3 regions of the Candidatus Pantoea communis genome follow, and region 3 is predicted to be linked to each of the others. Evidence: predicted binding sites of a transcription regulator. Region 3 holds the regulator's gene; each other region holds the start of a gene.
The links. The regulator CRP, encoded in region 3, controls carbon source genes, mostly activating them, when cyclic AMP is high. The targets are predictions, from matches to a motif close to ATGTGANNNNNNTCACAT.
Positions count from the first base shown of each region.

Region 1: aaeR (HTH-type transcriptional activator AaeR) is a predicted target of CRP. The motif match lies at 2,230-2,247, and genes of this name have one in related genera.
Region 2: F3J37_RS17690 (YfcZ/YiiS family protein) is a predicted target of CRP. The motif match lies at 2,941-2,958, and genes of this name have one in related genera.

Region 1 covers NZ_VWXC01000031.1:14,243-18,701, forward strand. The annotation lists gene tldD (metalloprotease TldD) at 1-1,052, shown strand, start outside; gene aaeR (HTH-type transcriptional activator AaeR) at 1,295-2,212, opposite strand; gene aaeX (p-hydroxybenzoic acid efflux pump operon protein AaeX) at 2,471-2,674, shown strand; gene aaeA (p-hydroxybenzoic acid efflux pump subunit AaeA) at 2,684-3,613, shown strand; gene aaeB (p-hydroxybenzoic acid efflux pump subunit AaeB) at 3,625-4,459, shown strand, end outside.
Region 2 covers NZ_VWXC01000013.1:101,355-105,813, forward strand. The annotation lists gene fadJ (fatty acid oxidation complex subunit alpha FadJ) at 1-1,074, opposite strand, end outside; gene fadI (acetyl-CoA C-acyltransferase FadI) at 1,074-2,384, opposite strand; gene F3J37_RS17690 (YfcZ/YiiS family protein) at 2,552-2,848, opposite strand; gene fadL (long-chain fatty acid transporter FadL) at 3,207-4,459, shown strand, end outside.
Region 3 covers NZ_VWXC01000025.1:25,364-29,822, forward strand. The annotation lists gene F3J37_RS24020 (YccS/YhfK family putative transporter) at 1-1,370, opposite strand, end outside; gene crp (cAMP-activated global transcriptional regulator CRP) at 1,429-2,061, opposite strand; gene F3J37_RS24030 (OsmC family protein) at 2,365-2,769, shown strand; gene F3J37_RS24035 (phosphoribulokinase) at 2,813-3,682, opposite strand; gene F3J37_RS24040 (YheU family protein) at 3,744-3,962, opposite strand; gene F3J37_RS24045 (hydrolase) at 3,965-4,459, opposite strand, start outside.

The sequences.
Region 1 (4,459 bases), on a different contig from region 3:
AAGACAAAATTGCACTGCTGCATCGTGTTGATACCGTGGCACGTGCGGCCGATCCGCGCGTGCAGGAAGTCAATGCCAGCCTGACTGGCGTGTACGAACAGGTGCTGGTGGCGGCGACCGATGGTACGCTGGCTGCGGATATCCGCCCACTGGTGCGTCTGTCGATCAGCGTGCAGGTGGAAGATCAGGGTAAACGTGAACGCGGCTCCAGCGGCGGCGGCGCGCGTACCGGTTATGAGTTCTTCTATGCCGATGAAAACGGTGATGTGCGTGCCGATGCGTGGGCGCGTGAAGCGGTGCGTCTGGCGCTGGTGAACCTCTCAGCTGTTGCCGCTCCTGCGGGCACCTTGCCGGTGGTATTGGGCGCTGGCTGGCCGGGCGTGCTGCTGCATGAAGCAGTCGGTCATGGTCTGGAAGGCGATTTCAATCGTCGTGAAACTTCGGTCTTCAGCGGAAAAATGGGGCAACTGGTGGCCTCTGAACTCTGCACCGTGGTTGACGATGGCACCATCGAAGGGCTGCGCGGCTCACTGGCAGTGGATGACGAAGGCGTGCCAGGCCAGTATAACGTCCTGATCGAAAACGGTGTGCTCAAAGGCTACATGCAGGACAAGCTCAATGCGCGTCTGATGGGCGTACCGCCAACCGGTAACGGGCGTCGTGAATCCTATGCGCATCTGCCGATGCCACGTATGACCAACACCTATATGCTGGCGGGTAAATCCACGCCGCAGGACATCATTTCCAGCGTTGAGTACGGGATTTATGCACCAAACTTTGGTGGAGGTCAGGTGGATATCACCTCCGGCAAGTTTGTCTTCTCAACCTCAGAAGCCTATCTGATTGAAAACGGCAAAGTCACCACGCCGGTGAAAGGTGCAACGCTGATTGGTTCGGGTATTGAAGCAATGCAGCAGATCTCAATGGTTGGTAACGATCTGGCGCTGGATAAAGGCGTTGGCGTGTGCGGTAAAGAGGGGCAGAGTGTGCCGGTCGGCGTCGGCCAGCCAACCCTGAAGCTGGATAAAATCACCGTCGGCGGAACTGCATAATCATTGCTGGTGCGCATCAATGCGCACCTGACGAATGACAGTAAAGTCTGATGTCCCCATGACGCACCATTTCGAATGGCCGTGGAGTCTGATGATTCCACGGCGGCCTCTACGAATGACCGTAAGTTGATGTTCGCATGGCGGACTCTATAGATTATCGAACAGTCTGAGTTTCCCTATGGCGCACCTTACAAATAGTCGTTTCGCGCATCGAAGGGACACCCTGTATGGCGCCCAGACCGTTAACTCTTACGATGCTGCTGATACTGTTGCGCCACCTGCTTAAAGTACTCGGTCAGATAATCGATACATACCTGCACCTTCAACGGCATCTTGTCTTTCTCGGTATAGAGCGCATACACCGGACGCGGTTCTGAGTGATATTGCGGGAACAGAATATCGATCTCCCCGGCGTTAATCTCATCAATCACCCACATCAGGGGGACATAGGCGATGCCGCAACCGGCTTTCAGCCAGCGAATCAGCGTCTGTGAATCATTAGTCACGAAGCGCCCTTGTGGCGTCAGCCGCGTCACCAACCCTTCCGGCGCGACCAGTTCAAAGGTGTTATCCGGGCGTACGCTGTACTCCAGCCATGAAAAATTATCGATTTCACCCGGTTTGTCTGGCGTACCATGCTGTGCCAGATAACTTTTTGCGGCACAGACCACCATCGGCATCGCGCCCAGTCGGCGTGAGAACAGGTTTGAATCTTGCAACGCGCCTACGCGGACTACGAGATCCAAGCCGTTAGCGATCAAATCTGGCGCGGGAATGCCGGTAACCAGATTGACGCTCAGACCAGGATATTCACGTAGCATATCGCTGGTCATTGCAGACAACACGTTTTGCGCCATGGTGGAAGAGCAGCCGATACGCAGAATACCGATCGGCGTATTATTAAAGGCATAAAGCTGTTCGTGCACCTGAGACGCTTCAGCCAGCATGCGGCGGCAGCCCTGATAGTAGATCTTACCTGCTTCGGTCAGACCAATACTGCGGGTGCTGCGATTTAACAATTTGACCTGCAACTCATCTTCCAGTTTGGCGACAATTTGGCTGATTGACGAAACGCTAAGATGAAGCTGACGTGCCGCGGCGGTAAAAGAACCTAATTCAACCACTTTGGCGAAAATGGACATGCCTTTAAGTCGTTCCATTGTTTACTCTGGCTAAAAAGTGATTTAGCTCACAATATGTAGAAAACGTATAGTCATGCGCGTTACTATACGCACGCTGGGTCTGTTCACCGCACCTTAACACGGCTGTGTTTACACGATGATACGCTATCATTAGCTCAACGCGGCCTGAATGTTGCCATCAGTCTCCCAATCATCCCCTGATTCTCAACCCGACGTGCCATGCGGCATGAGGGCAGGTATCGGTGCAATCCGGCAAGGTCGAACTAAGGAACCGTAATGAGTGTGCTTCCGGTATTTGTCGTATTCGGGCTGAGTTTTCCGCCCATCTTCATTGAACTACTGGTTTCTCTGGCGCTGTTCTGGCTGGTGAAACGCGTGCTGACGCCCAGCGGAATTTATGACCTGGTGTGGCATCCGGCACTTTTTAACACAGCGTTGTATTGCTGCGTGTTTTACCTTGTATCCCGTCTATTCGTCTGAGGTTTTTAAGTGAAAGCGCTCATAAGAAAAATCGCGCGTTACGCGATTACTATCCTGCTGGTTATCATCGCAATCGTGATCATCTTCCGCGCCTGGGTGTTCTACACCGAATCGCCCTGGACGCGTGACGCCAAATTCTCCGCTGATGTGGTGGCGATCTCGCCGGACGTGACCGGCCTTATCACTGACGTGCCGGTGCACGACAACCAGCTGGTGAAACAGGGGGATACGCTGTTTGTCGTGGATCGCCCGCGCTACCAGAAAGCGCTGGATGAAGCCCAGGCGGATGTCGAATATTACCAGGCACTCGTCAATGAAAAGCGTCGTGAAGCGGCGCGCCGTAATCAACTCGGCACCAGTGCCATGTCGCGTGAAGCCATCGACCAGGCTAATAACGATCTGCAAACCAGCGAACATCAGCTGGCGAAATCGGTGGCAACGCGCGATCTGGCGGTGATCGACCTGGATCGCACCACCATCAAAGCGCCTTCAGATGGCTGGGTCACTAACCTGAACGTTTATCAGGGCGAGTTCATCACCCGTGGTTCCGTTGCCGTGGCATTGGTACAGCAGCACTCATTCTATGTGCTGGCTTATATGGAAGAGACCAAGCTGGATGGCGTGCGTCCGGGCTTCCGCGCTGAAATCACCCCGCTGGGCAGTAATACCGTATTGCGCGGCACGGTGGACAGCATCGCGGCGGGCGTGACCAACAGCAGCAGCAGCGTGGACAGCAAAGGTATGGCGACCATCGATTCCAACCTCGAATGGGTACGACTGGCACAGCGCGTACCGGTGCGTATTCGTCTTGACGATCAACCGGGCAACCGCTTTCCGGCGGGCACTACCGCCACGGTAGTGATCACCGGTGATAAAGATCGCCAGACCAAAGTCTCGCCGTTGACGCAGTTCTTTAACCGCCTGCGCGAGTTTGGTTAAGCGAGGGCGTTATGATTGAGTTTTTGCGTTTCCCGGTGAAGCTGACATTTGCGCTGGTTGCGGCGCTGATGATTGGCTTTCACTTTAATCTGGAAACGCCGCGTTGGGCGGTGATGACCGCCGGCATTGTTGCTGGTGGTACCGCCTTTGCTGCGGGGGGCGATCCCTATTCTGGCGCACTGCGCTATCGCGGCATTCTGCGCATCATTGGTACATTTATTGGCTGTATTGCCGCCCTCACCATCATGATCGCTACGGTGCGTGCACCGGTGGTGATGCTGCTGCTGTGCTGTTTATGGGCGGGGATGTGCGTCTGGCTCTCTTCGCTGATTAAGGTCGAGAACTCTTACGCATTGGGACTGGCGGGTTACACTGCACTGATAATCGTGATTACTGCCGATGCCAGTGGCGGTTTAACGCTGGCACCCCAGTTTGCCGTTGAGCGTTGCAGTGAAATCGTCATTGGGATTCTGTGTGCGATTCTTGCGGATATGCTGTTTTCGCCGCGCTCGATCAAAAAAGTGATTGATGCAGAAGTCGATTCGCTGCTGGTGGCGCATTACAAACTGCTGCAGCTGTGTGTCGCCCACGCGGATAAAGACGAGGTGGATCGCACCTGGAGCGCGCTGGTACGTCGCACCACGGCACTCAACGGCATGCGCAGCCAATTGCTGATGGAATCTTCGCGCTGGAAAAATACCAGCCGCCGCTTACAGATGCTGAATACGCTGTCGCTGACGTTAATTACGCAAGCCGCTGAAACCTTCCTGATTCAAAACGCTCGTCCGGATTATATTCCGACGCAGTATCGCCTGCTGATTGAGAAAGACGTCCATAACGTCGATG
Region 2 (4,459 bases), on a different contig from region 3:
TTTTTGACTCAGCAGGTCCCAGCTGTATTGCAATGCATGGTTCACACCATTGAGATTGACGTCTTTAATTCGCACCGGTAAACCAGCTTTCAGCGCCGTTACGCTGGCAATGCCCCCGCCCATCAATCCGCCACCGAGCACGCCGATGTGTTTTAATGCGCGCGGTTCAGCCTCGGCCACCGCTTCTTTCTTGATCGCAGTCGAGGCAAAAAACAGACTGCGCAGTGCCGCAGATTCAGGGGTCATCGCTAGCTGGCCAAAGGCGCGCGCCTCCGCCGCATGTCCGGCGTGGCTGCCCTGCTCCAACCCCGTGCGCACCACTTGCAGAATGCGATCCGCCGCCGGGTAATTCCCCTGCGTTTTGCGGTCGGTTTGCCGTTTTGCCATCGCGAATAACAGCGAGCGCGCCAGTGGCGCCTGCATTAGACGATCGCGACGTGACAACTCACGGCGAACAACCTTTCCTTTATGCACACGCGCAATCGCCGTTTCCAGCAAGATGGATTGAGGCACTGCATCGTCAACGATACCCAGTTTCAACGCCTGTTTAGCGCGCAGCTGCTTACCACTCAGAATCAGCGGTAGCGCTTGCGGCACCCCAATCAGTTTTGGCAGGCGCTGCGTCCCGCCTGAGCCAGGTAACAGGCCCAACTGCACTTCCGGCAGGCCCAGACGGGTTTTATCATCCAGCGTGCAGATACGTGCGCTGCAGGCCAGCACCAACTCCAGGCCGCCGCCGAGACAGGCACCGTGGATCGCCGCGACCACCGGGAAAGGCAGCGCCGCAATCTCCGCCATTACCTCTTGCCCCTGGCGGGCTAAAGCTTCCGCTTCTTCTGCCGTCTGGCAATCGGCGATCATGCTGATGTCCGCACCGGCGACAAAGTTATCGCTTTTACCCGAAATCAGCACTAATCCCGCCAGCTTCGGATTGCTGCGCGCTTCAGCCAGCACCGCTTTTATTTGTGGGACAAACTCCGCTTTCAGCGTGTTCATCTTTTCGCCCGGCACGTCGATGGTAATGATGCCGACATGATCGAGGCGCATGTGTAAATGGAATGCAGATGCGCTCATTATTCGGCCTCCAGAACCATTGCGCTGCCTAATCCGCCCGCTGCACAGGCGGTCACCAGTCCTAATCCGCCGCCGCGCCGCCGCAGTTCATGCAACGTTTGGGTGATCATACGCGCGCCAGTGGCAGCAAACGGATGGCCGTATGCAATGGAGCCGCCCAACACATTGAAACGTTCTTCATTCACTTCACCCAAGGCATGCGGGCGATTCAGTACCTCTCGCGCAAAACGCTCATCACGGAACATTTTCAGATTGGCCAGCGTCTGTGCCGCAAAGGCTTCGTGCATATCGATCAGCGTCAGGTCGTTGAGGGTAATGCCAGCGCGATCCAGCGCCAGCGGTGAGGCATAAGCGGGACCCAGCAACATATCCTGCCAGACATCAATCGCAGTAAACGCGTAGCTGCGCAGATAGCCAAGCGGCGTAATTCCCAGTTCTCGTGCACGGCCTTCACGCATCAAAATCACCGCGGCCGCGCCATCGGTCAGCGGTGTGCTGTTGGCTGCCGTGACGGAACCGTGGCGACGATCAAAGGCCGGTCGCAATTTTGCGTAGTCGCTAGCGCTGGCGTTAAAGCGAATGTTGTTGTCCTGCTCAATCGGTGCTTTCCAGGGCGGCACAAAGGCCGCCATCACTTCCTGCGCCAGCACGCCTGACTGCCAGGCACGTGCTGCGTGCTGATGTGAGCGCAGCGCCAGAGCATCTTGTTGTTCACGTGTGATGCCGTGGGTTTTCGCCATTTGTTCGGCGGTATCACCCATGCGTAAGCCGGTGGAATACTCTGCAACCGCAGGCGGCACCGGCAACAGATCGCGTGGGCGCAGACGGCGTAAGATTTGCAACTTTTTGCTGAAGGTTCGTGCTTTGTTGAGATCGACCAACGCGCGCGCCAGCGTCTTGCTGACGCCAATAGGCAGTACCGATGAGGAGTCTGCACCACCGGCAATACCCGCATCAATGGTACCCGCCATCAGGCTTTCCGCCACATTCGCCACCGCCTGAAAACTGGTGGCACAGGCACGACTGACGCTGTATGCATCAGTGTGCACGCTCAATCCGCTGCTCAGCACGATTTCGCGCGCAATATTGGGCGCTTCCGGCATTTGCACCACCTGGCCAAATACCAGTTGATCGATAATGTCGACCGGCAATTCGCTGCGCGCCATCAACTCTGACACCACCATGCGCCCCAACTCCAGCGCGGGAATGCCATGAAAATCACTCGCCTGACGGGCGAAAGGCGTGCGTAATCCATGGGTTATGGCGATTCGTTCGCCCTGACGCGTCAGCAGCGGCTGCGCTTTGCTCATTGCACTCACCTGTAATTTACGACCGTAGCATCATTGCCAAACAGGTCTGACCTGATCATCAGTGTTAACCAGGTGTTGCTAAGTCGCCAATAACAGAAGAAAAAAAGTGCGAGGGAAGACACGAAAAAGAGAAAACGCTGCCGGAAGGGCTTCCGGCAGCGACAGGATTAGCGTAAGCCGAGTTGAAAAATCAAGGTTTCGGCCTGGCAGGCAAAAGTGAAATCAACATTCAGGCGTAGCCCTGGCGCTTCTTCAACGAATTCTGCGTGAATCTCGCAAGGCTCGGATTCAACCTGACGCGCTTTGTCCGTCAGGTGCTTCAGCATCGCTTCAGCCGCATGACGATCGGCAAAAGCGCCAGACCAGCTCGCCGTGCAATCGGTATTGTCCATTACGGTGCCTACATCTACGCAGCAGCACGCCGCCGTTTCCGTGGCACTGCATTTTTTAATGGCATCAGTCATTGTTCTCTCCTGACGATAAATCGACACAATCGGATCATTTTCTGACACAAAGTGTACGCCCCGCGCGGCCTGGCTTCTATCTCTCAGCGGCTAAGTGACGAATATCATACTAAAAATTGATCCAGAACAAATTTGACCGCTATGCTAGATGAGCATCGACAAGATTTTGTTAAGCAGATCTGATTTTATCGATCAAATCGGAAATATTTAAAAAACATTATTGCAACAAATACACAGGTCAGACCTATACTCGTCGCACTGGTCTGATATGTGCCTTTGTCATCAGTCCCTACAATCCGCCGTCCTTTGTTACGCGACGTAACAACGTTTAATAATAAATCTAGATGAGGTTGTGGTCATGAACCATAAGAACCTGTTTGCAAAGTCAGCTGTGGCAGCTGCAGTGGCGCTTATCTCTTCCCAGGTTTACGCCGCAGGCTTTCAACTTAATGAATTCTCAGCAATTGGTTTAGGTCGTGCTTATTCGGGTGAAGGTGCGATGGGCGATACCGCCGCCTCTGCCAGTCGTAACCCGGCGACCATGGCATTGATGGATCGCCCTTCTTTCTCCATCGGTACCGTTTATATTGATCCAGAGGTGGATATCAGCGGCCAGAGCCCAACCGGCAACAGCCTGAATGCGAAAAACATCGCACCGAATCAGTGGATCCCTAACCTCCATTACGTTCATCCGATTAACGATCAGTGGTGGGTAGGCGCATCCGTCACCTCTAACTATGGTCTGGCGACGGAATTTAATGATGGTTACACCGCGGGCGGTTACGGTGGTAAAACCGACCTGATGACCGGTAACTTTAACCTTAGCACCGCTTATCGTTTGAACGAGCACTTCAGCTTTGGTGTTGGCTTTGATGCGGTTTACGCTAAAGCAAAAATCGAACGTTATGCGGGTGAAGCCGGCGCTCGCGTCGGCATGCCAGCGGATACTCAGGTTGCCCACCTGAAAGGTGATGAATGGGGTTACGGCTGGAACGCTGGCATCCTGTATGAAGTGGATAAGAACAACCGCTTCGGCTTCACCTATCGTTCAGAAGTCAAAATTGACTTTGACGGCGATTACAAGAGCAGCATTCCCACCGCTTACAACGGTACACCGCAGGCGATTGCTTTAGGTCTGCCTTACGGCACCGGCGGCCAGACCATTCCGGGTTCACTCACGCTGAACTTGCCAGAGATGTGGGAAGTGTCGGGCTGGCATAAAGTGGCACCGCAGTGGGCCGTACACTATAGCCTGACCTACACCAGTTGGAGCCAGTTCCAGGAGCTGAAGGCCACTGGCAGCAACGGTCAGACACTGTTCTATAAAGATGAAGGCTTCAAGGATGCGTATCGCATCGCGCTGGGTACCACTTACTTCTACGACGATAACTGGACCTTCCGTACCGGTATCGCGTTTGATGACAGCCCGGTTCCCGCCGACAAACGTTCTATCTCGATTCCGGATCAGGACCGTCTGTGGTTGAGCGCCGGTGCTTCTTACGCCTTCAATGAAAATGCGTCAGTTGACCTCGGTATCTCTTACATGCACGGCCAGAAAGTCACGGTGAAAGAAGGGCCTTACACCTTTAACTCCGAAGGTAAAGCCTGGCT
Region 3 (4,459 bases):
TAATACTTGCGCGTGACCAGATAGCTGGCGAGGGTGATGGCCAGCATAAACAGCAGGGTGATCGATTCGGGCACTTCGAGCCGTAGCGATCCTGCGGCGATCAGCAATCCGGCAAAGGTGCCCAGTGCACGGTGCTGGATACGCACTCGTGTGGCGCTGTAGCCATTCTGGCTGACAAACATGATGGTCATCAGAATCCAATAAGGCTTGGGAATATTAAAGAACAGCGCCAGCGCACTGCCGAACATCAGCATCACCGAAATACGAGCTGCGGTGCGCAATGCAGCGGACTTGAGCGACAGATAGCTGCGCAGCGCCGGGAACAACGGCAAACGGCGCTGGCGATCGGCCATCAGGTCACGGGTGTATAACGGTTTCTGGGTGCGCAGCACACGCGCAATTCGGCTGAAATGGTAATAGCAGAAGTTGCCCACCGGATTGTCGGGATGCTGGCGCGCAATTTTTTCCAGCGCGCCGAGCTGCTTTTCCATGTGGAAGCGATCGGGCAATTGATGATAGAGAATGGCATCGGCCAACAGGCGCAGACGCGCAGAGATGGTTTTGGCATTCCAGCGGATCACCGCTTCGGCGTGACTCTGCTCGACCAGCTTTTGCACTTCTTCCGGCTGGTGCAGGCTCACCGAGATGTGCTCCTGCAAATCAAGCGCCACCTGGAAAGCCCGCGTCAGGCGCTTGTGGCTGTTATCGCGGCTGGCAGAGAGCATGTGCATCTGCTGATAGCAGGTGGTGATCAGGTCAACGGCTTTTTGCTGACGCGCCAGCAGCGGCGGCAGCGCTTTCTCGGGATCGGTAAGCTGCGTCAACAGTGTGTATTTTGCATCGCAATAATCCGCCAGTTCCCGATACAGCAGACTGAGCGTTTCGCGCATCGGCTGCTCTTTCCACAGCCAAAACCAGAACCAGTTAAACAGGCCATACCATAGCGTGCCGCCGATATACAGCAGCGGCGGCACCCACATGGGCATGCGTCCTACTAGGCTGAGGCTAAAGATGGCGGCAATCAGTGTGGCGGGCAACAAGCGACCGTGCAGCGGGCTGATTTCGCCGGTCACGCCTATCAGCAGCGGCAGCACAAACAGGATCAGCGGTAACGGAATGGCGTCACTGGTGAGAAATTGGATCAGAAAACTGGCGGTAGCAAACAGTGAGCCGCCAACAATCAGGCGTTTAAAGAAGCGCTTATGCGGTGTATCAAGACCCGCCATGTTGCAGCAGGCAGGGACTAATGAGAACAGCAGGCCTTTTTGCAGATCGCCAAACAGCCAGCCTAGTGCCACAGGCAGGCACAGCACCAGCGTTTGCCGCAGTGCGTAGTTGACCTCAGGATGATAGATGATTCGGCGCCACATCAGCTCATCGCAAACAAAAACGGCGCGATGTTGCCATCACGCCGTGGGTGATAAGAAATTAGCGGGTGCCGTAGACGACGATGGTTTTACCGTGTGCGGAGATCAGGTTCTGATCTTCCAGCATTTTCAGGATACGACCCACGGTTTCGCGTGAGCAACCCACGATCTGACCAATCTCCTGACGGGTGATTTTGATTTGCATCCCGTCGGGGTGCGTCATCGCATCGGGTTGTTTCGCCAGATTAAGCAGTGTTTGCGCGATACGGCCCGTCACATCGAGGAAGGCAAGGTTGCCCACTTTCTCGGAAGTGACTTGCAGACGACGCGCCATTTGCGACGAAAGTCGCATTAAAATATCCGGGTTTACCTGAATCAGCTGACGGAATTTTTTGTAGGAAATTTCAGCCACTTCGCAGGCAGTCTTAGCACGTACCCAGGCACTACGTTCCTGGCCTTCTTCAAACAGGCCGAGTTCGCCGATGAAGTCTCCCTGATTGAGGTAGGAGAGAATCATCTCTTTGCCTTCTTCATCTTTGATCAGAACCGCAACGGAACCTTTCACGATGTAGTACAGCGTTTCCGCTTTCTCACCCTGATGGATGAGCGTGCTTTTGGACGGATATTTGTGAATATGGCAATGGGACAGGAACCATTCGAGTGTAGGGTCTGTTTGCGGTTTGCCGAGAACCATTCGCTATTATCCTCTGTTGTAATCGTGCCCAAAACACAGGGGGCAGTTTTCCCTGTCAGGCGGTGTAATCGTCGAGCGTTTCCAGTAAAGGAAAATTATTTCCGGGTGATTCTTAAGCTACGCTTTTGATTCTTCCCGCCTTCGTCTGTGATGACGAAAATATTTTCAGCACTGTTTGTAGCACAGCTTTTGCAAGCTGTCTTCTGTTGTCTCGCTTCAGCAACAGGCGGAAGAGTCTGGATTGCTGTTTATCAAGTGAAAGCGTACTCTGGCGGCAAAACCGCCACTTCAGGAGAAAGAATAATGCAGGCACGAGTGAAATGGGTGGAAGGGCTGACCTTTCTCGGAGAATCCTCATCAGGCCATCAGGTATTAATGGACGGTAACTCGGGTGATAAAGCGCCAAGCCCGATGGAGATGGTTTTGATGGCAGCAGGCGGCTGTAGCGCGATTGACGTGGTATCGATCCTGCAAAAAGGCCGAAATGATGTGGCTGACTGCGAGGTGAAACTTACGTCCGAGCGCCGTGAAGAAGCGCCACGTATTTTTACGCAAATCAACCTGCATTTTATCGTTAGCGGCACAGCGCTAAGCGATAAAGCGGTGGCGCGGGCCGTCGATCTGTCGGCGGAGAAGTATTGCTCGGTGGCGATCATGCTCGGCAATAGTGTGAAAATGACGCACAGTTACGAAGTGATTGAGCGATAACATAAGTGGGCGGCCAAACGGCCGCCGCTACAGAATTTCTGGATTATTCAATCCGTTTACCTTCAATCAGCCGCTGCACCAGTGGCGTCATGATTAACTCCATTGCCAGCCCCATTTTGCCGCCCGGCACCACCAGTGTGTTCATATGCGAAATGAACGAGCCCTGGATCATCGCCAGCAGGTAAGGGTAAGCAATGCCTTCCAGTCCACGGAAGTGAATCACCACAAAGCTTTCATCGAGTGACGGAATTTCACGTGCGGCAAATGGGTTGGACGTATCCACCGTAGGTACACGCTGGAAGTTGATGTGGGTGCGCGAGAACTGCGGCGTGATGAAGTTGATATAATCCTCCATTGAACGCACCACTGAATCCATCACCGCTTCACGGGAATGGCCGCGCTCGCTGGTGTCGCGCACCAGCTTTTGAATCCACTCCAGATTGACAATCGGCACCACGCCGACCAGCAAATCGACATGCTCGGCGACGTTGTGCTGCTGTGTAACCACGCCACCGTGTAATCCTTCATAGAACAGCACGTCAGTGTTTTCCGGCAGCGGCTGCCAGGGCGTAAAGGTGCCCGGCACCTGATTCCACGGCACCGCTTCGTCGTAGGTGTGCAGATATTTGCGCGATTCACCTAGCCCGGTTTTTCCGTAATGCTTAAACGTCTGTTCCAGCAGCCCGAAGTCATTGGCTTCCGGACCGAAGTAGCTAATATGACGGCCCAGATCGCGTGCCTTACGGATCGCCATATCCATTTCTGGACGGGTATAACGGTGAAAACTGTCACCTTCCACTTCCGCAGCATGCAGATTCAGCTGCTGGAAAATCTTACGGAAGGCGAGGCTGGTGGTCGTGGTACCGGCACCGCTGGAACCGGTCACGGCAATGATTGGATGCCTGGCTGACATAACAGAACTCCCTGTGAAGTCGGGCGATGAGCATTGTTACCACGAATTACTGCGCGGTGCATTAACCGCGAAATTCGCCTTTCGGCATAATGTTGACGGATTCATGCAGTTCCGACCACACCAGCACAACGTCTCCGCGCTCCAGCTGGCGGCGCACGTCGGCGACTTTCTGTTCCAGGCTGCGCTCCTGCTCACCATAGTCGGTGCCTTCGCGCAGCACGAAAGTTTCAATCAGGTTTTCCAGTGTTGCGACTTCAAGTTCTTGCCAGGGAATAATCACGATCACACATCCAGATAGGTTGAAAGCCAGTCAGGCACACGCTGTTCCAGCCACATTTTCGGCTTCATTAACGTACCGCCAACAAAGCCGACGTGCCCGCCTTGTTGTGTCAGCTGATATTCAATGGAAGGCGACAGTTGCGCCGGCTGCGGGATTACCGCATCGGTCATAAAGGGATCGTCTTTGGCATGGATGATCAGCAGCGGCTTGCGCACGCCCGTGAGCAGCGGCATAGCGCTGGCACGTTGATAATAGTCGTTGGCATCCAGAAAACCGTGCGCCCGTGCGGTAATCGCATCATCAAACTCACGAATGCGGCGAAATGCGCGCAGCTGGCTCAGTTCCACCGGTAGTGTGCCGGGCCAGGCCAGCAGTTTACGCGTAGCGTTCTGTTTCAGCTTGGTCAGTAAATAGTGCTGATAGAAACGAGAAAAGCCAGCATCGAGCTTTTCACTGCAGGGTTCGAGCGCAAAGGGTGCCGAGATGGCGACGGCGGC